DNA from 2 places in the Kitasatospora sp. NPDC094015 genome. Region 2 is predicted to be linked to the other one. Evidence: predicted binding sites of a transcription regulator. Region 2 holds the regulator's gene; the other holds the start of a gene.

Region 1 (11,432 bases), on a different contig from region 2:
GTCGCGCTTCACGCCCGGCGGGTACCCCGAGTAGGCGTCCACGATCAGCGGGGACGCGCACCAGGCGGCGACGGTCAGGACGATCAGGGCGACGCCGCAGATGGTCAGCAGCCGGTCGGTGTAGGCGACGCCGCCGTCCTTGTGCGTCTGCGCGGCGTGGACCAGCTCGGGGACGAACACCGAGGCCAGGACGCCGCCCATGAGCATCATGTAGACGACGTTGGGCAGCGAGTTGGCGATGTTGAACGAGTCGCCGAGGCCTGCGGAGCCGAGCGCGGCGACGATCATCGCGCTGCGGACGAAGCCGAGCGAGCGGGAGGCCATCGTCCCCAGCGCCATGATCAGGCCGTTGCGGCCTGCCGAGGGCGCCGGCTTCCCGGCGGCCGGGGCCTGAGCCGGGGCCTGGGTCTGCGCGGGTGCCTGGCCCGGGATCGCGGGCGGCCCGGGGGGCATCGGCGGGGCGCCGGGGGAGGGCTGCAGGGGGATCCGCAGGGCCATGGTGGGCGGGTCGATGGACGCGTTCGGGTCGGAGGACCCGTCCGTCGTGTGCATGGTCATCAGACCCCCGTCACTCGGTGCCTGGGAAGCGGCGCTGCGGAGCGATTCCGCCACGCCCGTCCGGCGAAACGTCGGTGTACGGAGTCGACCTGTCGGACAAGGCCGGCCTGGTCCTGTACGGAACCGGGCCTCCCCGTGCCGGACGCGGAGGGCGACCCGGCCGGAGAAGTCTGCCTCAATTCGGCACCCGCTGGGGAGCCGGGTGTCGCGGGTGACGAGCACCACTGAGGCGGCGGCTCCGCGGAGTTGAGCAGCGGGTGCGCAGGATTGGCGACGATTTGCCCGTTATGGGGTGAAATGTAGTGGCGCGCCGGGAAGTCAACGGCTTGCTGGACCACGCTCCGAGCTCCTCCCCGGGTTGCCACTGCATCGATGTGATCTTCCTCACCGCCCGTCAGGACTCCTCGTCCGGTGGATCCTCCTCGATCGGACGCGTCGCCCCTTCGGGTATCAGGACGCGCTGCACCCGGGGTCGGGTTCGCCGGTCGAGCCGCCAGGAGTCCCGCAGCAGCGCGCCGGGGTGCCAGAGTTCGAGCCCCGCCGTCACGCCGGCCAGGACGGCGGCGGCGCCGAGCCAGCCGGCCAGGACGTCGCTCGGCCAGGAGAGGCCGAGCGCGATCCCGCTCCAGCCGACCGCCAGTGCCAGCGCTGCGGCGAGGCCGCAGGCGGCGGCCCGCCCGGCGCGGTTCGCCCGTGGCCACAGGAGCGCGGTGAGCGCGGCGCAGGTGATCAGCGAGGCCATCGCCGGCCCGGACGGGAAGGAGGACCCCGCGGCGCGGGTGACCGGGTCGGGGAAGTGCGGCCGCGGGCGGTCGACCAGGAGCTGGGTCGACCGGGCCGCCAGCCACCCGGTCAGCGCCAGCGCCGCGGCCCAGCCGGCCAGGGTTCGGGTGCCCAGGCGCAGCAGCCAGACGGCCACGAGCAGCAGCAGGGCGCGCATGGTGACCGGGCCGCCCAGCTCGGCCAAGGTCCGGATCGCTGCGGTCGAGACGGTGTGGCGGCGGGCGATCGGGTGCAGCGCACTCACCGTGGTGTGGTCGAGGCGGGCCAGTGGGCCCCAGTTGCCCAGGACCAGAGCGAGCAGCACGGCGAAGAATGCGGCGGCTCCGACCGCCACCGCGGCACATTCGGCGTGGTGGCGACGTTGTCTCTGGTGGAGGTCGTCGATCGGCTGCTGCATGGCTGTCACCTTCCCGGTGGGACGGCGTTCCCGATGCCTGGTGAATCCCGATTCGGCATCTTTTGTGTCGAGTTGCCGCAGATTCGGCGATCGCATGGCGTGCACCATCGATCACGCTGCGTGCGGGATCGAGGGCAAAATGAGCAGGATACTCCATGGCGGAGGAAACTCTGAGGGAGTTGGGAATGTTGTCCGATTTCTGTGCGTTGGATCGTTACGTGTGAGCCTCGGTGAGGCCCGCACCTCTTCGAGCCCGTGGATCTCCCCGGGGATCCTTCGTGGATCCCGCTGTACCGGTCCGCACCGGATCGGCACAGCCGCAGGCAGACCCGGCAACACCAGCAAGGGAGCAAGCATGGCCACCCGTGCCGTCGTTCGCGACAGGGCCGACCGGACTCGCTCGGCCCGCCCGACCAACTTCGAGGCCGACCGCGACCTTGTCGGCATGTACCTGGACGAGATCGCCAGGACGCCCCTGCTCGACGCCGCCGAGGAGGTCGAACTCTCGCTCCGGATCGAGGCCGGCGTCTACGCGCAGCACCTGCTGGAAGAGGAGACCCTCCCCAAGGGCGTGCGGCGGGAGGAGCTGGAGTTCATAGCCGACGACGCCGAGCGTGCCAAGGACGTCTTCATCCGCTCCAATCTGCGACTCGTGGTCGCGGTGGCCCGGCGCTACCCGCGCAGCGGCCTGCCCCTGCTGGACCTGATCCAGGAGGGCAACGCGGGCCTGGTCCGGGCGGTCGAGAAGTTCGACTACTCGAAGGGCTTCAAGTTCTCCACCTATGCGACGTGGTGGATCCGGCAGGCGATCACCCGGTCGATCGCCGACCAGTCGCGGACGATCCGGCTGCCCGTGCACCTGGTCGAGGAGCTCGGGCGGATCCGCCGGGTCCAGCGCGAGAAGGCCAAGGAGCTCGGCCGTGAGCCGGAGCCGGCCGAGATCGGCGCCGAGCTGGACATCAGCGAGCAGCGGGTGAAGGACGTGCTGGACTGGGCGCGTGACCCGGTCAGCCTGAACATGTCGGTCGACGACGAGGGCGAGACCCAGTTCGGCGACCTGGTGGAGGACACCGGAGCGGTCTCCCCCGAGGACGCCGTGATGGTCATGCTCCGCCGCGAGGAGCTGGACACCCTGATCGACCGGCTGGACGACCGGACGGCCTCGATCATCCGCTCCCGCTACGGGATGGAGGACGGCCGCGAGCGCACGCTCACCGAGGTCGGCAAGCAGCACGGGCTGACCCGCGAGCGGATCCGGCAGATCGAGAAGCACGCGCTGGCGGAGCTGAAGAAGATCGCCGACCACGCCGGCTTCGAGGCAGCCTGACGCAGGCGGTGACGCGGGCGGACGGGAACGGTTGGACCCACCGGCCCCGGTACGGCTTCGGCCGTGCCGGGGCCGCCGTCGTGCGGCCTAGGCTGGTGGTGGGTCGACGGTGGTCGGACGGTGGCGGGCAGGACAGGAACAGCGGGAGGCGAGGCGGCATGAGCGGGCCGAGCGAGCAGGACGGCGGGAACGGCCGCGACGGTGACCAGGACGGGACCGGCGCACCGGCGAACGGGGGGAAGGCACGGAAGCCCGCTGGGCTGGTCTTCGGCGACCCCCTGGACCGGCAGACCAGCGACGACACCGACCAGGGCTGGGGCGAGCGCCCGCGCGGCGGGGAGAGCGGTGGACGCGGACTGGACTGGTACCTGAGCCAGCGGCCGCCCCACCACGGCGACTGAGCGCCGCCGGGGGCCGGGCGGGAGCCGAGCGCCCTCAGTGCCCGGTGGTGCAGCGCGCCTCGCCGACCACCCCGGAGATGCCCGGACCGGCCTGGGGCGGCGGCTCACCACCCCGCAGCACCCCTGAGGTCAGCGCCACCGCCGTGAGCACGCCGGCCAGCAGCAGCCCGGGCCGGTGCCGGACCGCCTGCCGGAGCCGATGGCGGCCACCGCCACCGCGCCGGATCGGGGTGAAGTAGGGGACTTCCTGCCGCGGCGGCACGGCGGGAGCGGGGAGCGGGGCGGAGTGGGCAGCCGTGGTCATGGTCGGAGCACCGCCTTCGGGTCGGGTCGAACGGGCCCGGTGGGACCCGCGGGACCCAGCCTCCGCCGACCCGGCGATCCCCGGAATGACCCCCGCAGATCCTGTGGAAAACCCGGCCCTGTGGACAACCCGGCTACCTCGCCAGGGTGAACAGGCCCCCAGCGGTTGACGCCCACCCCGCCGCACCTACCCCCGCACACCCCGCCCGGGCACCCCGCCCGGGCACCCCGCCCGGGCACCCCGCCCGGGCACCCCGCCCGGGCACCCCGCCCGGGCACCCCGCCCGGGCACCCCGCCCGGGCACGCCGAAGGCCCGGCGACACCGCCTGAGCGGTGCCACCGGGCCTCGGTGCGTACGAACGTGCGTGCGCGGCCTCGGTACGGCCTGCGGTCGCCCCGCCTCAGCTCGCGGCCGGCGCGGACGCCGTCGTCGACGAGGAGGACGAGGAGCCGGAGGAGCTCGCGGCGGGCGTCGAGGACGTCGACGAGCCGGTGGACGAGGAGCTGGACGCCCCCGGGGTCACCGAGCTGCTGGACGAGGAGCGGCTGTCGGTCCGGTAGAACCCCGAGCCCTTGAAGACCACACCCACGGCCGAGAAGACCTTGCGGAGCTTCCCCTGGCACTCGGGGCACGTGGTCAGCGCATCGTCGGTGAACTTCTGCACCGCCTCCAGGCCGGTCCCGCACTCGGTGCACTGGTACTGGTACGTGGGCACTTGCTCTTCCTCCTGCACTTCCCTCTGGCACTCGGGCCTGATGAGTGCTAACGGTGTCCAATGATGCGGTATTCCGTGGGCCGAGTCCAGCGCTCCCGGTGTGATCCGGGTGTCAGATGACCACCGGACCCGGAAGCCAGGCCCGAACCGGGCCGGAACCGGACCGCAAACCGGCCCCGCAAACCGGACGCAAACCGCCCCGGCAAACCGGCCCGGCAAACCGGACCAAGCCCGGAGCCCTCAGCCCTCGGCGGTCGCGATCTGCGCCCCCGCCGGGACCGTCCCCGCACCCCGTGCGACCGTCCGGCTGCGCGCCCCGGGTGCCACCAGCAGCCCCCGCAGCGACACCAGCGCGATCAGCCCGAGCCCGGAGCCGGCCAGCGCCACCAGGAACCCGGCGGAGGGACCGCGCTGGTCGATCAGCTGCCCGGCGACGGTCTGCCCGACCGCCAGGCCGAGCCCGATCGCACCGGTCAGCCAGGTGAACGCCTCGGTCTTGGCGCCGTCGGCGACCAGCGTCTCGACCAGGGTGTACCCGGTGATCAGGGTCGGCGCGATGGCCAGGCCGCAGCACAGTCCGGCCACGGTCAGCGACGTCAGGCTGGGCATCGCCCACAGCGTGGAGCAGCCGATCACCAGCAGCGCGTAGCTGAACAGCATCCGCTGCCGGGCCGAGCGCTTCCAGCCGATCAGGCCGTAGAGCACCCCGGCGACCATCGAGCCGCCGGCGAAGATCCCGTAGACGGTGCCGCTGGCGCCGCCGCGGCCGACCGACTCGGTGAACGCGGTGACCGAGACCTGCATGGCGCCGAAGACGGCGCCCACGCCCAGGAAGGAGCCGGCCAGCAGCCGGACACCGGGGGAGGCCAGGGCGGAGACCCGCTGCGCGCCCTCGACCCGGGGGTGCCGGGCGGGGGCGGTGCGGCGCTGGGCGGCGAACGCGAGCCCGCCGAGCACGGTGAGCGTGGCTTCGGCGATCAGGCCGGCCGCCGGGCTGACCTGGGTGGCGATGGCGGTGGCCAGCACCGGGCCGATCACGAAGGTGAACTCGTCGGTGACCGATTCGAACGCGAAGGCCGTGTTCAGCATGGCCGGCCGATCGGACAGCCGTCCGACCCAGCGGGCCCGGACCATCGCGCCGATCTGCGGCACGCTGGCGCCGGCCGGGGCGGCGGCCAGGAACAGGCTCCAGACCGGGGCGTGGCCGAGGGCCAGCGCGATCAGGGCGCCGACCGACAGCGCGTGCACGGCGACGCTCGGCAGCAGTACGGCGGCCTGGCCGTAGCGGTCGGCGAGCCGGCCGGTCTGCGGGCCGACCAGGGCCTGCGCGACCGCGGCGACCGCCGCGACGGCGCCGGCCACGCCGTAGGAGCCGTTGGTCTCGATGACCAGCAGCATGATGCCCAGGCTGAGCATCGCGTAGGGGAGCCGGGCGGCGAACGCCGGCGCCAGGAACGTCCAGGCGCCCGGGGTGCGCAGCAGCGCCCCGTATCCGGCGCGGGCAGGGGCGGTGGGGCTGTCGACCGTTCGGCGGGCCGTCACGGTCGGTCCTTCCTGCTGCCTGGTAGCGCGGCAAGGGCAGGGAGAGCCCCGACGGCGCCGAGAGTCGTCCTCTCGCGCGTCGACCGGGGTAGATACCGGGTCCGTCCGGCCGTTTCGTGGAAGCGGGGGCCGGTTGAGGCAGTTCGTGCGGACCGCGGCCGCCGAGCGGTCGCGCCAACTCTGCATCAGGCAGATGTTGCGGGTGGTTCAGTGTTTCAACGCTTATACACCTTCATACTAGCCGGTCCCGGCCGCCCCTACCTGGCAACGGAAGGTGAACAGCAGCACACGTCCGCCCATCGGGCACGAACGGCCGCGACCCCGCAACGACCCCCGATCCACAGGTCCCGATCCAGGGGCCCCGATCCACGGCCCCCGATCCACCGCCCCGGGCTACCGGCGCCCTTCCAGCCAGCCCGCCAGCTTGCCGCCGCGGTCGACCGCGCGCAGCCGGCGCTCCGCGGCCTCGCCGACCTCCTCGGTGGTGACCACCAGCAGTTCGTCGCCGGCCCGCAGCACGGTCGCCCGGTCGGGGACGAAGCTCGACCCGTCGCGCACCACGAGGGTGACCGCCGCGCCCTTGGGCAGCCGGAGCTCGCCCACCTCGACGCCGGACATCCGGGAGCCGTCCGCCAGCGAGACCGAGAGCAGCCGGCCGTGCAGCTTCTCCAGCGGCGCCGACTCGATGCCCAGGTCCTGGCCGAGCGCGCCCTCGCCGATCCGCAGCTTGCGGGCGACCAGCGGCAGGGTCGGCCCCTGGAGCAGGGTGAAGACCACGACCAGGATGAAGACGACGTTGAACAGTTCCTCGGCCTCGGGCACCTCGGCGACCAGCGGGATGGTGGCGAGCACGATGGGCACCGCGCCGCGCAGGCCCGCCCAGCTCAGCAGGGCCTGCTCGCGCCAGGGCAGCCGGAACGGGGTCATGGTGGCGAACACCGAGGCCGGCCGGGCGATGAAGACCAGCACCGCGCCGACCACCAGCGCCGGCACGATCGCCGACCCCATCGTCTCCGGCGTGACCAGCAGGCCGAGCACCACGAACATGCCGATCTGCCCGATCCAGGCCAGCCCGTCGGCGAAGCCGCGGACCGCCGGTCCGTGCGGGAGCTTGCTGTTCCCGAGGATCACCGAGGCCACGTACACGGCGAGGAAGCCCGAGCCGTGCAGCAGCGCGCCGCCGGCGTACGCGAGGACCGCCAGCGCCAGCACGGCGATCGGGTACAGGCCGGAGGAGGGCAGGGCGACGTGCTTGATCCCGTACGCGCCGATCCGGCCGACCGCGTAGCCGACGGCGGCGCCGATCGCGAGCTCGGCGAGGATGGTGCCGACCAGGACGTACCAGGGGTCGAGCGGGCCGGAGGTGGCGAAGGCGACCACCAGGATCACCACGGGGGCGTCGTTGAAGCCGGACTCGGCCTCCAGCAGGCCGGTCAGCCGCTCGGGCAGCGGCACCATCCGCAGCACCGAGAAGACCGCCGCGGCGTCGGTGGAGGAGACCACGGCGCCGAGCAGCATGCTGGTCCGCCAGTCCAGGCCGACCAGCAGGTGCGCGCCGGCGGCGGTGACGAAGACGCTGACCGCGACGCCGACGGTGGCCAGCACGGTGGCGGCGGGCATCACCGGACGTATCGACTTCCAGTTGGTCTTCAGACCGCCCTCGGCCAGGATCACCACCAGGGCGGCATAGCCGAGGACCTGCGTGAGTTCCGCGTTGTTGAAGCTGACGCCGAGGCCGTTCTGGCCCAGCGCGACGCCGATGCCGAGGTAGATCAACAGGCTGGGAAGGCCGGATCGGGTGGAGAACCGCACGGCGACCACCGCGACCAGCAGGATCACGGAGTCTTCGAGCAGGAACTGGTTCAGCTGGTCGACGGTCACGCAGGAGCACCTCGGCGTAGTGAGGGGGCAGCTGATGAATCGTTACTCAGTCTAACATTTTACCTGATCTTTGATCTCGGATTTACGCCGCCCTGCCAGGTAGGGTCCCCAGGACCCCACCGTGGGCCTCCCCCGTGTTCGTGCGCCACCTGAGTCGCCCTAATGTGGTGACCTGTCACGGCCGCAAACTCCCCAGCCAAGGATCCGGATGTCCCGCTCGAAGAAGTTCCGGCGCGCTCGCCTGATCGTGCTCGTGCTGGCCGTGCTGCTGGTCGGCGCCGTGGCCGGCGGCGGCTACTGGGGGGTGCGCACCGTCCGCGCCTCCTACCCCGTCGTCGAGGGCACCGTGAAGGTCGCCGGGATGTCGGCCCCGGTCGACGTCAAGCGGGACGCCAACGGCATCCCGCAGCTCTACGCGGACACCGACGCCGACCTGTTCCGGGCCCAGGGCTACGTCCAGGCCCAGGACCGGTTCTGGGAGATGGACGTCCGGCGCCACATCACCGCCGGGCGGCTGTCCGAGATGTTCGGTTCGGGCCAGGTGGAGACCGATGGCTTCCTGCGGACCATGGGCTGGCGCCAGGTCGCGCAGCAGGAGTACGACACCAAGCTGTCCGAGAGCACCAAGAAGAACCTCCAGGCCTACGCGGACGGCGTGAACGCCTGGCTCCAGGAGCACCCGGGGGGCGCGGACGCCTCCCTCGAGTACGCCCTGCTCGGCGCCGTGAACGGCGACTACAAGCCGGAGAAGTGGGACCCGGTCGACTCGGTGGCCTGGCTGAAGGCGATGGCCTGGAACCTCTCCGGCAACATGCAGGAGGAGATCGACCGCGCGCTGCTCTCGCAGAACTTCGACCCGGACCAGGTCAACCAGCTCTACCCGGACTACCCGTACGCCCGCAACGGCACGATCGTGAAGACCGGCACCGTCGCCGCCGACGGCAGCTTCAAGCCGGCCGACGGCGCCGCCGCGCCGACCGGTGCCACCACCCAGGCCAGGGCCGCGACCGACGCCCTGCTGCAGGGCATCTCGGACAAGATCACCGCGATGCCGCAGCTGCTCGGCCGGCAGGGCCAGGGCATCGGCTCCAACTCCTGGGTGGTCGACGGCAAGCACACCACCACCGGCAAGCCGCTGCTGGCCAACGACCCGCACCTGGGCCCCGGCATGCCGTCCGTCTGGTACCAGATGGGCCTGCACTGCCGGACGGTGAGCCCGACCTGCAACTACGACACCGCGGGCTTCACCTTCTCCGGCATGCCCGGCGTGGTGATCGGCCACAACAAGGACATCTCCTGGGGCTTCACCAACCTCGGCGCCGACGTCACCGACCTCTACCTGGAGAAGGTCACCGGCCCGGACACCTACCTGGTGGACGGCAAGGAGAAGAAGCTCCAGACCCGCAAGGAGACCATCAAGGTCGCCGGCGGCGAGGACCGGACGATCACCGTGCGCACCACCCAGGAGGGGCTGCCGCTGATCTCCGATCAGAGCACCGAGCAGCAGCACGTCGGCCAGTACGCCCCGGTGGGCAACGCCGCCCCGGACCGCGCGACCGGCTACGGCGTGGCGCTGCAGTGGACGGCGCTGGTCCCCGGCCAGACCATGGACGCCGTCTTCAAGCTGGACCAGGCGACCGGCTGGGCCGACTTCCAGGCCGCCGCCGCCGACTTCGCCGTCCCCGCGCAGAACCTGATCTACGCCGACACCAAGGGCAACATCGGCTACCAGGCGCCCGGCATGATCCCGCAGCGGACGAAGGGCGACGGCACCTACCCGGCCCCGGGCTGGGACTCCTCCTACGGCTGGAAGAAGGACTTCATCCCCTTCAAGGCCCTGCCGTACAGCTTCAACCCCGCCTCCGGCTACATCGTCACCGCCAACCAGGCCGTGATCGACCCGGCCGGCTACAAGTACCTGCTGACCAAGGACTGGGAGTACGGCACCCGGGCCAAGGAGATCTCCGACCAGATCGACTCCCGCCTGAAGAACGGCGGCAAGATCTCCCCGACCGACATGCAGGCCATCCAGCTGGACAACACCAGCGTGATGGCGCAGACCCTGGTCCCGCTGCTGCTCAAGGTCAAGATCGACGACCCCTACGTGCGCGAGGCCCAGGACCTGCTCAAGGACTGGAACTTCCACCAGGACGCCGACTCGGCCGCGGCCGCGTACTACAACGGCGTCTGGCGCCAGCTGCTCACCCTGGCCTTCGGGCAGAAGTTCCCGGCCGGCCTGCGGGCCGAGGGGGACTGCCTGCTGGTCCGGCAGAAGCGGGACGCCACGCTGCCCGAGGGCGCCGTCGGCAACACCACCCAGGCCGTCACGGAGTGCGGCACCCGCAAGGCCTCGGCCGCGCAGCCGGACGGCGGCGACCGCTGGACCGAGGTGGTCCGCCAGATGCTCACCAAGCCCGACAACGCCTGGTGGGACTACATCGACTCCAACCACAGCCAGCAGCACGGCCTGGACGGCCTGCTCGGCGAGGCCATGAAGGACGCCCGCCAGGACCTCACCGCGCAGCTGGGCAAGGACATAACGACCTGGAGCTGGGGCCGGCTGCACACGCTGACCCTCCAGGAGCAGACGCTCGGCACCGACAACTCCTCGATCGCCTCCGGGCTGGTCCACCGGTTGCTCAACCGGGGGCCGTACCAGCTCTCCGGCGGCACCGCGGCGGTCGACGCGGCGGGCTGGAACGCGGCGGCCGGGTACCAGGTGGACTGGATCCCGTCGATGCGGATGGTGGTCGACCTGAGCGACTTCGACGCCTCGCAGTGGATCAACGTCGGCGGCGCCTCGGGCCACGCCTTCCACCCGAACTACAACGACCAGACCCAGCTCTGGGTCGACGGCAAGATGCTGACCTGGGCCTACAGCTCGGACGCCGTGGGCAAGGCGGCCAAGCACACGATGACCCTGCTGCCGGGCTGATCCGGCGGTGGCCAGGGCCGGTCGTCCCCGACGGGGGCGGCCGGCCTTCGCCGTTCCCGGACCTTCGCCGTTCCCGGGCCACGCCGCCCGTGGGCGCCCCGTCAGCGCCCGTCAGCCCCACCAGCCCCGTCAGCCGCCGAAGCGGACCACCCCCGACGGGGTGACCACCGCCCGCACCGGCAGGTCGTGCGGCTCGGCCGGCACCTCGGCCAGCAGCTCGTGGTCGTACAGCAGGGTGGCCAGCTCCGGCTCGGCCCCGGCCGCGGCGAGCCGAGCGAGCACCCGGTCGTACGAGCCGCCGCCGCGCCCGAGCCGGATGCCCCGGCGGTCCACCGCCAGCCCCGGCAGCAGCACCAGGGCGGCCGAGCACACCGCCGCCGGGCCGAGCCGCGGGCCGGTCGGCTCCAGCAGCCCGCGGGCGGCCGGGGCCAGCTCCGCGCGGCCGGTGTGGCGCGCCCAGTCCAGGTCGTTGTCGGGCAGCAGCACCGGCAGCAGCACCCGGACCCCGCGGGCCAGCAGCGCGTCCAGCAGCGGCCCCGTCCCCGGCTCGGCGCCGATCGACACGTACGCCGCCACCGTGGCACCCGG
Region 2 (11,432 bases):
GAGGCGGCCGTCGGGGCCGGCCCGGACCACGTGTCGGCCTACTCGCTGATCGTCGAGGACGGCACCAAGCTGGCCGCCCGGGTCAAGCGCGGCGAGCTGCCGATGATCGACGACGACGTGCACGCCGACCGTTACCTGATCGCCGAGGAGGCCCTCGCCGCGGCCGGGTACTCCTGGTACGAGGTCTCCAACTGGGCGACCACCGAGGCCGGCCGGTGCAAGCACAACGAGCTGTACTGGACCGGCGGCGACTGGTGGGGCGCCGGTCCCGGCGCGCACAGCCACGTCGGCGGGGTGCGCTGGTGGAACGCCAAGCACCCCGCCGCGTACGCCCAGGCGCTCGCCGAGGGCCGCACGCCGGCGCTCGGCCGCGAGCTGCTGGCCGGCGAGGACCGCCGGGTCGAGCGGATCCTGCTGGAACTGCGGCTGGTGGACGGCTGCCCGCTGGACCTGCTGACCGCGGCGGGCCTGCGGGCCGCCGAACGGGCGCTGGCCGACGGCCTGCTGGACCCGGCCGCCCATGCGGACGGCCGGGCCGCGCTCACCCTGCGGGGCCGGCTGCTGGCCGACGGCGTGGTCCGGGACCTGGTCGACTGACCGGCCCCGGCCGGGGCGTCAGCGGGCGGTCGGGGCGGCGGAGGCCGTGACCGTCCGCAGCGGCCACTCGCGGTGGAACGCGGGCAGCGGGATCCGGCCCTCGACCACGGGGGTGCCGAAGACGGTCAGGTGCGCCAGCAGCGCGCCGGTCAGGTCGACGCCGCCGTACAGGCTCAGCGTGCCCTGGGCCTGGGTGAGGCCGTGCGCGGTGTCGAAGGCGACCGCGCCCTCGGCGGTGGCCCGCAGGTACGGCTGCACCACGGCCTCGACGCCCACGGCGCCGTACAGGCCGACGCTCACCTGGGCGCCGAGGCCCGCGCGCACCTCGGCCTTGCCGCCGAGGCGGGCCCGGACGGGGGAGACCTTGGTGTCGTCCGCCGCGGTGACCGGGCTCCAGCCGCGACCGCCCGAGTAGTCGGCGTCGACGTGCCAGGAGCCGTCGAACTCCTGCTCCACCGACGCCGAGACCTTGCCGTCGGCGCTGACCTCCAGGTAGGCCGTCAGGCCCAGGTTGACCACGACCGGCAGGCCGCCGACGGTGATCACCGGGTTCGCGTGCAGCTCGGCCAGCGGGACGCGCACCGGCGTACCGGTGCCCTTGGCCAGCTCGCCCTCCACCCGCCACTGCGCGTGCGCGTCCAGGTCGAAGCCGACCGAGGCGGTGCGCGGGGCGCCGACCTGGGCGCCGTGGTACGCGAAGTGCACGGCCGGGTGCAGCCGGAGCGAGCCCGAGGCCTGCGCGGCCGCGCCGCCGGGCAGCGGGATCGGGGCCCGGACGTCCAGCTGGAGGGTGCCGGAGGCCTCGGCGGTGGCGCCGCCGGCGTCCGCGCCGAAGGACAGCTTCACGTCCTCGACCAGGGGCTTGACCGAGAGCGCGTGCGGATCGACCGGCACCCGGCCGTCCGCCTCGGCGCCGCCGAGCAGCTCGGGCAGGGTGGCCGGGCGGGTGTCGGCCCGGACGGTGCCGTCGGCGCCCGGCTGCACCTTGGTGACCGCCAGCAGCGCGCCCTGCGGCGCGGCGGGGGTCGGCGGGCTGGCGATCAGCTGGCCGGCCTGCACCGGCTCGGCCGCCGGCGGGGTGCCGTCGGGGCTCGGGCTCGCGGACCGGGCGGTGGACGGGGTGGTGGACGGGGTGCGGCTCGGGCCGGGGGAGCCCTTGGTCGCGCTCGCCGTCGCGCTCGGGCTCGCAGCCGCGCCGGTGGCGGCCGGCCCGGGGGCGGCGGCCAGCACGGCGGTGCCGGTGGCCGGGTCGTAGGCGGCCAGCCGGACGCTGCGGGCGGCGGGGGCCACGGCGGGTCCGCCGGGGCTCGGGGTCACCACGGCGGTCTGCTGCGGGCCGGGCCGCGCGGCGGCCACCACCAGGGCCTCGCCGGTGCCCTGCGGCGTGGCGCCGCCCCGGGCCGGGGCGGCGGGCGTCGCGGCGGCCGCGGCGTCCGCCGACGGCGGTGCGGCCGGGCCCGCGCAGGCGGCGGCGCCGAGCAGGACGGCCAGCGCGAGCGCGGGCAGCCGGAACGTACGGACGGAGTTGGACAACGGATCCCCTTCGACGCGCGGCGCAGAGCGGGGCCGCGCGGAAACACCGGAAGCAGGCGACCCCGGATGCGGGGCCGCCTGCGTGATGTTACTGACGGGTTATCAGCTTGTCGAAATCATGCCAAAGGGTCGCCCGGCCGCTCGGCCGTCACGAAGTCGATCAGCTCCTCGACCCGGCCGAGCAGCGCCGGGTCGAGATCGCGGTAGGAGTTCACCGAGGCGAGGATCCGCTTCCAGGCCGCCGGGGTGTCCACCGGCCAGCCGAGCCGGCGGCAGACGCCCTCCTTCCAGCCCTCCCCGCGCGGCACCTCGGGCCAGCCGGGGATGCCCACGCCGGACGGCTTCACGGCCTGCCAGACGTCGATGTACGGGTGCCCCACCACGAGCACCGAGTCGCCGGTCACCCGGCCCGCGATCCGGTGCTCCTTGGTGCCCGGCAGCAGGTGGTCCACCAGCACGCCGAGCCGCCGCCCCGGGCCGGGCGCGAACTCCGCGACGATCGCCGGCAGGTCGTCGATCCCCTCCAGGTACTCCACCACCACGCCCTCGATCCGCAGGTCGTCGCCCCAGACCCGCTCGACCAGCTCGGCGTCGTGCCGTCCCTCGACGTAGATCCGCGACCCGCGCGCCACCCGCGCCCGCGCGCCGGGCACCGCGACCGAACCGGACGCCGTCAGCCCGGGGCCGCGCGCGGGGGCCGGCCCGCTCGGCCGGACCAGGGTCACCACCCGGCCCTCCAGCAGGAAGCCGCGCGGCGTCAGCGGGAACACCCGGTGCTTGCCGAAGCGGTCCTCCAGGGTCACCGTCACCCCCTCGGCGGTCTTCTCGCAGCGCACCACCGCGCCGCAGAAGCCGGTGGCGGCCTCCTCGACCACCAGATCACGCTCGGCCGCCACCTCGGGGGCGGGCTGCTGCCGCTTCCACGGCGGGGTCAGGTCCGGTCCGTACTCCCTGCTGCGCATGCCCGGACTATACGAAACCGACCCCCCGTCAGCGCCCGCAGGCCCTGGGCGGCGCGCTCACAGTCCGGGAGCGCCCCAGACCGGGAACCAGCGGGTCAGGTCCTGTTCCAGCCGCAGGTCGTTGCCGAGCATCGCGCGGACCTGGAGCTCCAGCGGGCTGTTGCGCTTCTCGCCGCCGCCGGGCATCGGCGCGAACGGGTAGAAGGTCCCGCGCTTGAACAGGTAGACCAGGGCGAGCGGCTGCCCGGCCTCGTTGCGGAAGCCGACCAGCGAGCAGAGCAGCTGCGGGCCGAAGCCGTTGCCCTCCAGCTCGCTGTTGACCGCGTGCAGGTCGTTCACCAGGTCGGGGAGCTGCTCGGGGGAGTGCCGGGCGAGCAGCCAGGAGTACCCGTAGCCGTCCTGCGAGGCCTCCACCGGGACGCCGCCGTTCGGGGTGTCGGCGTCCAGCAGGGCCCGGACCTGCCGCTCGACCTCGGCGAACGCGCCGCCCTCGACGGCGGCGAAGCAGACCGAGCCGAGGCCGGTCGGACGGAACCCGGCCGCCGCCTCCAGGGTCAGCGCCGCCGACGGCACGCCGAACAGCTGGTCCAGGTCCGGCTTGGCCGGCTTGCTGCGGCCGAGCAGGGCGTCCAGGAATCCCACGTCGAGCTCCTCGGTGACGGGTGACGGGTGGCGGGTGACGGGTGACTGGTGGCGGGTGCGGGCGGCGGGCGGTGTCCGGTACTACCGGCTCAGTGGCCGAGCTCGGCGGAGATCTTCGCCAGCTGGGCCAGCCGCTGCTCCAGCGACGGGTGGGTGGAGAACAGCTGGGTGGCGGCCTCCCGGGCGCTCAGCGCGGGGGCGAAGTAGAAGGCGTTGTACGGCTGCGCCTGGCGCAGGTCCTGGGTGGGGATGGCGGCGATCTGCCCGGTCACCTTGGTGAGTGCCGAGGCCAGCGCGCTCGGCCGGCCGGTGAGCTGGGCGGCCGCCCGGTCGGCGGCCAGCTCCCGGTAGCGGGAGAGCAGCCGGGTGAGCAGGAAGCTGAGCGCGTACACCACCACGCTGACCAGCGGGATGATCAGCAGGGCGATCGCGGTGTTGCCGTCGTTGCTGTTGCGGTTGCCGCCCACGAACCCGCCGTACAGCGCGATCCTGGTCATCGCCCCGGCCAGCACGCCGAGGAAGCCGGCGATCGTCATCACCGCCACGTCCCGGTGGGCGACGTGCGAGAGCTCGTGCGCGAGCACGCCCTCCAGCTCCTCCGGGTCGAGCCGGCGCAGCAGCCCGGTGGTGACGCACACCACGGACTTCTCGGGTTTGCGGCCGGTGGCGAAGGCGTTCGGCATGTCGTTGACGGCCACCGCGACCCGGGGCTTGGGCATGTCGGCCAGCGCGCACAGCCGGTCGATGGTGCCGTGCAGCTGCGGGTACTGCTCGGGGGTGACCTCGTGGGCCCCCATCGCCCGCTCGGTGATCTTGTCGCTGAACCAGAACTGGGCCACGAACAGCCCGCCGGAGATCAGCACGATCAGCGGCCAGGCCCCGCGCAGCAGGACGATCAGCAGCCCGGTGAAGCCCACGTAGACCAGGCCGATCAGGAACATCGTGGTGACCATCCGACCGGTCAGCCCCCGATCGGGGGCGAACCGGGAGTGCTGCCCTGAAGTCGACATCGCCACTCCCTCGCTCTCGCGCTCGCCTCCGATGCTGCCACTCGGGACGCCCCCGAGCACCACGCACCGCCCGTACCGCCCCGGCAATGCGGGAAGGATCACCGGGGCGGCCCGTTCCTGCCGTCGGGGCAGGGCCTTACACTGGCTGGTAAGGTCCTGGCACTCTGCCTGCCGGAGTGCCAGATATCGGACACTCAACAGCTCAACGGACGAAGACGGAGGTGCGTGCCCATGGTCGACGAGCCCCGTTCCGTCGAACCGGCCCGCGCGGTGGTGGATACCCGCCCCGTCGGCCGTCCGCTGGACGACCGCAGGCTCGCCGTGCTGCGGGCGATCGTCCAGGACTACGTGGGTACCGAGGAGCCGGTCGGCTCCAAGGCCCTGGTCGAGCGGCACAGCCTGGGCGTCTCGCCGGCCACCGTGCGCAACGACATGGCCGCGCTGGAGGAGGAGGGCTTCATCCAGCAGCCCCACACCAGCGCCGGCCGGATTCCCACCGACAAGGGGTACCGGCTGTTCGTCGACCGGCTGGCCGAGGTCAAGCCGATGACCAGCCCGGAGCGCCGGGCGATCCGGCACTTCCTGGAGGGCGCGGTCGACCTGGACGACGTGGTGGCCCGCACGGTGCGGCTGCTGGCGCAGCTCACCCGGCAGGTCGCGGTGGTCCAGTACCCCTCGCTGACCAGGTCCACGGTCCGGCACATCGAGCTGGTCCAGCTGACCCCGGCCAAGGTGATGCTGGTCCTGATCACCAACACCGGCCGGGTCGAGCAGCGGATCGTCGACTGCCCCGGCGCGGTCGGCGACACCGTCCTGGCCGACCTGCGGGCCAAGCTGAACGCCAGGGCGGGCGGCCGGCCGCTGCCCGAGGTGCCGGTCGCGCTGGAGGACCTCCCGGCGGCCTTCGAGCCGGCCGAGCGGCCGACCGTCAGCACGGTGCTGGCCACCCTGTTCGAGACGCTGGCCGAGCAGAACGAGGAGCGGATCATGCTGGCGGGCACCGCCAACCTGACCCGCTTCGGACACGACTTCCCGCTGACCATCCAGCCGGTGCTGGAGGCACTGGAGGAGCAGGTGGTGCTGCTGCGCCTGCTGGGTGAGACGGCGGACGCCGCGATGACCGTCCGGATCGGCCACGAGAACGCCTACGAGGGGCTCAATTCCACCTCCGTCGTCTCGGTCGGTTACGGTTCGGGCGACCAGAGCGTGGCGAAGCTCGGGGTGATCGGTCCGACCCGGATGGATTACCCGGGCACAATGGGGGCGGTGCGAGCGGTGGCACGGTACGTCGGCCAGATCCTGGCCGAGTCGTAGGACATGACGCGCCGCAGGCCGGCGCGCAGCAGTCGCAAGCACTTCTAGAGGCGGAACAAACCGGAGCATTTGGTGGCCACGGACTACTACGCGGTACTCGGCGTCCGACGTGACGCGGGTCAGGACGAGATCAAGAAGGCGTTCCGGCGTCTCGCGCGCGAACTGCACCCGGACGTCAACCCGGACCCGAAGACGCAGGAGCGGTTCAAGGAGATCAACGCCGCCTACGAGGTGCTCTCCGACCCCGCGAAGCGGCAGGTCTACGACCTCGGCGGGGACCCGCTGTCGCCCAACGGCGGTGGCGGCGGCGCGGGCGGGTTCGGCGCGGCCGGATTCGGCTTCTCCGACATCATGGACGCCTTCTTCGGCGCCGCCGGCGGCCAGCGCGGACCGCGCTCGCGCACCCGGCGCGGCCAGGACGCCATGATCCGCCTGGAGATCACCCTGGAGGAGGCCGCGTTCGGCACCACCAAGGAACTCCAGGTCGACACCGCCGTCACCTGCACCACCTGCAGCGGCGAGGGCGCGGCCCCCGGCACCTCCGCGCAGACCTGTGACATGTGTCGCGGCAAGGGCGAGGTGTCCCAGGTCACCCGGTCCTTCCTGGGCCAGGTCATGACCTCGCGGCCGTGCCCGCAGTGCCAGGGCTTCGGCACCGTCGTGCCGACCCCGTGCCCCGAGTGCGCCGGCGACGGCCGGGTGCGCGCCCGCCGGACCCTCACCGTCAAGATCCCGGCCGGTGTCGACAACGGCACCCGGATCCAGCTGGCCGGCGAGGGCGAGGTCGGCCCCGGCGGCGGCCCGGCCGGCGACCTGTACGTCGAGATCGCCGAGAGCACCCACCCCACCTTCCAGCGCCGTGGCGACGACCTGCACTGCACGGTCACCATCCCGATGACGGCGGCCTCGCTCGGCACCCAGGTGCCGCTGCAGACCCTGGACGGGCTGGAGGAGGTCGACATCCGGCCCGGCACCCAGTCCGGCCAGTCCATCCCGCTGCACGGGCGCGGCATCACGCACCTGCGCGGCGGCGGCCGGGGCGACCTGATAGTGCATGTCGAGGTGCAGACGCCCACCAAGCTCGACCCCGAGCAGGAGGACCTGCTGCGGCGGCTCGCCGTGCTGCGCGGCGAGGAGCGGCCGGCCGGCCACTTCGCGCCGGGGCAGCAGGGGCTGTTCTCCCGCCTGAAGGACGCGTTCAACGGCCGCTGAGGCCCTGAGCGCACCCGATCGTCCCGAGGCCGGCCCCGGCGGACCACAGCGTCCGGCGGGGCCGGCCCGTCCGTCCTGCTGTTCCCGGCGGCCCGGTGGTGGCCGCCGGGGAGCCACCCGGAGGTTCCTGCCATGACCGCGCCCGTGTTCGTCGTCGAGGCCGGCCGGCTGGCCGCGGTCGCCCCCGGGGCGGTGGTGCGCCTCGACGGCGCCGAGGGGCGGCACGCGGCCGCGGTCAAGCGGCTGGCGGTGGGGGAGGAGGTCACCCTCGCCGACGGGCTGGGGCTCGGCGCGGACGGCACCGTCTCGACCGTCGAGGGCAAGGACGCGCTGGACGTCACGGTGACCGGGGTGCGGCGCGAGCCGGAGCCGAGCCCGCGGATCGTGGTGGTGCAGGCGCTCCCCAAGGGCGACCGGGGCGAACTCGCGGTGGAGACCATGACCGAGGTCGGGGTCGACGTGGTGATCCCCTGGGCGGCCTCCCGCTGCATCACCCAGTGGAAGGGCGAGCGCGGGGCCAAGGCGCTGGCGAAGTGGCGGGCGACCGCCCGCGAGGCGGGCAAGCAGTCCCGCCGGCTGCGGTTCCCGGAGGTCCGGGAGCTGATGACGACCCGCCAGCTGGCGCCGCTGCTCGGGCAGGCGGCGCTCGCCGCGGTGCTGCACGAGGAGGGCGCCGAACCGCTGGCCGCCGCCGACCTGCCCGCCACCGGGGACATCGTGCTGGTGGTCGGCCCCGAGGGCGGCGTCGCCCCCGAGGAGCTCGCCGCCTTCGCCGAGGCCGGCGCCCGCCCCTACCGCCTGGGCAGCTCCGTCCTGCGCACCTCCACCGCCGGCGTCGCCGCCGGAGCCCTCCTCCTCGGCCGCACCGGCCGCTGGTCCTGACCCCGACCACCGGCCCCGGCTGCTCCGGCAGGATGACCCCGTGGACGTCGAATTCTTCATCGAGCACGACGGGTCGGGTCGGCGCTTCGAGCCGGTGGTGGGCGCGTGCTTCGAGCCCGACGATGCCGTCCTGCTCTGGGAGAGCCGGCTCACCGGCGTCACCGTCGAGGAGCTCCGGCGCCGCGGGGAGCCGCGAACGCTGGCACCGATGGCCGACGGGTACCTGGGGTTCGTGTTCTCGGCCCGCCTGTGCGTCGCCCTCGCCGCCGCCGACCAGGACCGGCTGGACGAGGTGGCCGAGGAGTGGGCCGAGCAGGAGGCGGGCCTCGGCGACCCGGACGCCATCTCGGCGCGGACGGCCGTCGAGATCCTGCGCGGGGTGGCGGCGCTGGCCCGTAGGCGGCGCTGGGTGTACTGCCGCTGCTGGTGACGGATCCCGTTCGCGGCGCGGGCGTTTCGCCCTCGAAGAAACTCTTGGCCGGGCTGTCGGGTGGTGCCTAGGGTGACTGCCGTGACCGAACCAGAGAGCACCTCCTCCACGGGCGCCTACCTGCGCCACCCGCATCTGCACGGTGACCTCGTCACCTTCGTCGCCGAGGACGACATCTGGCTGGCGCCGGTCGACGGTGGCCGGGCCTGGCGGCTGACCGCCGATCAGACCCCGGTGAGCCGGCCCCGGTTCTCGCCCGACGGCCGGTCGGTCGCCTGGGCCTCCACCCGGGACGGCGCCCCGGAGATCCACGTGGCGCCGGTCGACGGCGGCCCGGCGCGCCGGCTCACCTACTGGGGCAGCCCGTTCACCGCGCTGCGCGGCTGGACGCCGGACGGCCGTCCGGTCGCCACCACCACCGCGGGGCAGGCCACCATCCGGCGCTCCTGGGCGTTCGCCCTGCCGCTGGACGGCGGCGAGCCGACCCGGCTGCCGTACGGGCCGATCGGCGGGCTGGCGTACGAGCCGGGCGGCGAGCGGGTGCTGCTGCTCTCCGCGATCAGCCGCGAGCCGGGCTGGTGGAAGCGGTACCGGGGCGGCACGGCGGGCAAACTCTGGATCGGCTCCCAGGAGTTCGGGCGGCTGCACGCCGATCTCGGCGGCAACGTCGAGTCCCCGCTCTGGGTCGGCGGCCGGGTCGCGTTCCTGTCCGACCACGAGGGCGTCGGCCAGCTGTACTCCAGCCTGCCGGACGGCTCCGACCTGCGCCGGCACAGCGCCGGTGGCCCGCAGGAGCAGGGCTTCTACGCCCGCAACGCCACCACCGACGGCACCCGGGTGATCTGGCACAGCGCGGGCGACCTGTGGCTGCTGGACGACCTGGACGGCGCCGCGCCGCGCCGTCTCGACATCCGCCCGGCCGGCCCGCGCACCGACCGCCAGCCCCATCCCACCCCGGCCGCCGGACAGTTGGAGACGGTGGCACCGGACCGCACCGGCCGGGCCAGCGCCGTGGTGGTCCGCGGCAGCGTGCACTGGCTGACCCACCGGGAGGGCCCGGCCCGGGTGCTGGAGCAGACCCCCGGCACCCGGGCCCGGCTGGCCAGGGTGGTGCCGGGCAAGGACGGCGCGCAGGGCGTGGTCTGGGTGACCGACGCCGAGGGCGAGGACGCGGTCGAGTACGCCCCGGCGGTGCTCGGGGCCGAGCGCCGCCGGTTCGCCGCCGGGCAGCTCGGCCGGGTGCTGGACCTGGCGGTCTCGCCGGACGGCGCCCGGCTGGCGGTCGCCGCGCACGACGGCCGGCTGCTGCTGGTCGAGCTGGCCGACGGCGCCGTGCACGAGCTGGTGCGCAGCGGTGACGGCGAGGTCAGCGGCCTGGTGTTCAGCCCGGACTCGGGCTGGCTGGCCTGGTCGCAGCCGACCCTGGGCCCGTGGAGCCTGCGCCAGATCATGCTGGCGAACCTGGCCGACCGCACGGTCGCGGCGGCCACCCCGCAGCGGTTCACCGACTACTCGCCGGCCTTCACGGCGGACGGCAAGCACCTGGCCTTCCTGTCGGTCCGCAACTTCGACCCGGTGTACGACTCGTACGTCTTCGACCTGTCGTTCCCGACCGGGGCCCGGCCCTATCTGCTGACGCTGGCGGCCGACACCCCGTCACCGTTCGGCCCGCAGCGGGCCGGGCGGCCGGCGGGCGGCGAGCCGGAGGAGTCGGCCAAGGGCGCGGAGGAGGCCAAGGCCGGCAAGGACGGCGACAAGGGCGAGGACCGGCCCCCGGTCACCCGGGTCGACCTGGAGGGACTCGCCGACCGGATCATCCCGTTCCCGGTGGAGGGCGGCCAGTTCGGCAGCCTGCACGCCACCCGGGAGGGGGTGCTGTGGACCAGGCTCCCGCTGCTCGGCGAGCTCGGCGACATCGCGGCCTCGCTGGAGGACAGCCACCCGCGGCCCGCGCTGGAGCGGTTCGACTTCGCCAAGCGCCGGGCCGAGGAGCTGGTCGCCGGGGTGGACTCGTACGCGGTGAGTGGTGACGGCGGCCGGCTGGTGGTGCAGGACGAGGGCCGGCTGCGGGTGCTGCCCGCGGAGAGCAAGGCGGGGGAGGACGACGACCTGGAGGTGGACCTCGCCCGGGTGCGGGTCACCGTCGACCCGGCCGCCGAGTGGCGGCAGATGTTCGACGAGAACGGCCGTCTGATGCGGGACAACTACTGGCGCGCGGACATGAACGGTGTCGACTGGGCCGGGGTGCTGGCGCGCTACCGCCCGCTGGTCGAGAAGGTCGGCACCTACGACGACCTGGTCGACCTGCTCTGGGAGACGGTCGGCGAGCTCGGCACCTCGCACGCCTACGTCCGGGCGCACGGCCGGGGCACCGAGGAGGCCCGCCGGCAGGGGCTGCTCGGCGCGGACCTGGTGCGCGACGGCGAGGTCTGGCGGATCGCCAGGATCCTGCCGGGCGAGTCCTCCGACCCGCGGGCGCGCTCGCCGCTGGCGGCGCCCGGCGCGGCCGTGCGGCCGGGCGACGCGATCGTGGCGGTGAACGGCCGCCCGGTGGACCCGGTGACCGGGCCGGCCCCGCTGCTGGCCGGCACCGCCGGGCAGCCGGTCGAGCTGACCGTGACCGCCAAGGACGGCACCGGCGAGCGCCACCCGGTGGTGGTGCCGCTGGCCGACGAGGAGGCGCTGCGCTACCACGACTGGGTGGCCGGCCGGCGGGCCGCGACCCGGGAGCTGTCCGGCGGCCGGCTCGGCTACCTGCACATCCCGGACATGGTCAGTGCGGGCTGGGCGCAGCTCCACCGCGACCTGCGGGTGGAGGTGGCCAAGGAGGGCGTGGTGGTCGACCTGCGG

The links. Region 2 encodes HrcA, which represses chaperone genes, less so after heat shock. Its sites were predicted from a motif close to TTNGCACTCNGNNNNNCNGAGTGCNAA; they were not measured.
Region 1: ABT014_RS05210 (FmdB family zinc ribbon protein) is a predicted target of HrcA. The motif match lies at 4,511-4,537, and genes of this name have one in related genera.

What each region holds. Positions count from the first base shown of each region.
Region 1 covers NZ_JBEOUL010000003.1:199,029-210,460, reverse strand. Annotated here, with positions in the region: gene murJ (murein biosynthesis integral membrane protein MurJ) at 1-558, opposite strand, end outside; gene ABT014_RS05230 (phosphatase PAP2 family protein) at 953-1,738, opposite strand; gene ABT014_RS05225 (sigma-70 family RNA polymerase sigma factor) at 2,094-3,065, shown strand; gene ABT014_RS05220 (hypothetical protein) at 3,224-3,466, shown strand; gene ABT014_RS05215 (hypothetical protein) at 3,501-3,770, opposite strand; gene ABT014_RS05210 (FmdB family zinc ribbon protein) at 4,172-4,486, opposite strand; gene ABT014_RS05205 (MFS transporter) at 4,727-6,028, opposite strand; gene ABT014_RS05200 (potassium/proton antiporter) at 6,422-7,909, opposite strand; gene ABT014_RS05195 (penicillin acylase family protein) at 8,118-10,844, shown strand; gene ABT014_RS05190 (5-formyltetrahydrofolate cyclo-ligase) at 10,974-11,432, opposite strand, start outside.
Region 2 covers NZ_JBEOUL010000019.1:126,180-137,611, forward strand. Annotated here, with positions in the region: gene hemW (radical SAM family heme chaperone HemW) at 1-597, shown strand, start outside; gene ABT014_RS22470 (hypothetical protein) at 616-2,130, opposite strand; gene ABT014_RS22475 (DUF3097 domain-containing protein) at 2,247-3,092, opposite strand; gene pspAB (PspA-associated protein PspAB) at 3,150-3,734, opposite strand; gene htpX (zinc metalloprotease HtpX) at 3,824-4,744, opposite strand; gene hrcA (heat-inducible transcriptional repressor HrcA) at 4,976-6,058, shown strand; gene dnaJ (molecular chaperone DnaJ) at 6,131-7,270, shown strand; gene ABT014_RS22500 (16S rRNA (uracil(1498)-N(3))-methyltransferase) at 7,403-8,152, shown strand; gene ABT014_RS22505 (hypothetical protein) at 8,193-8,582, shown strand; gene ABT014_RS22510 (S41 family peptidase) at 8,664-11,432, shown strand, end outside.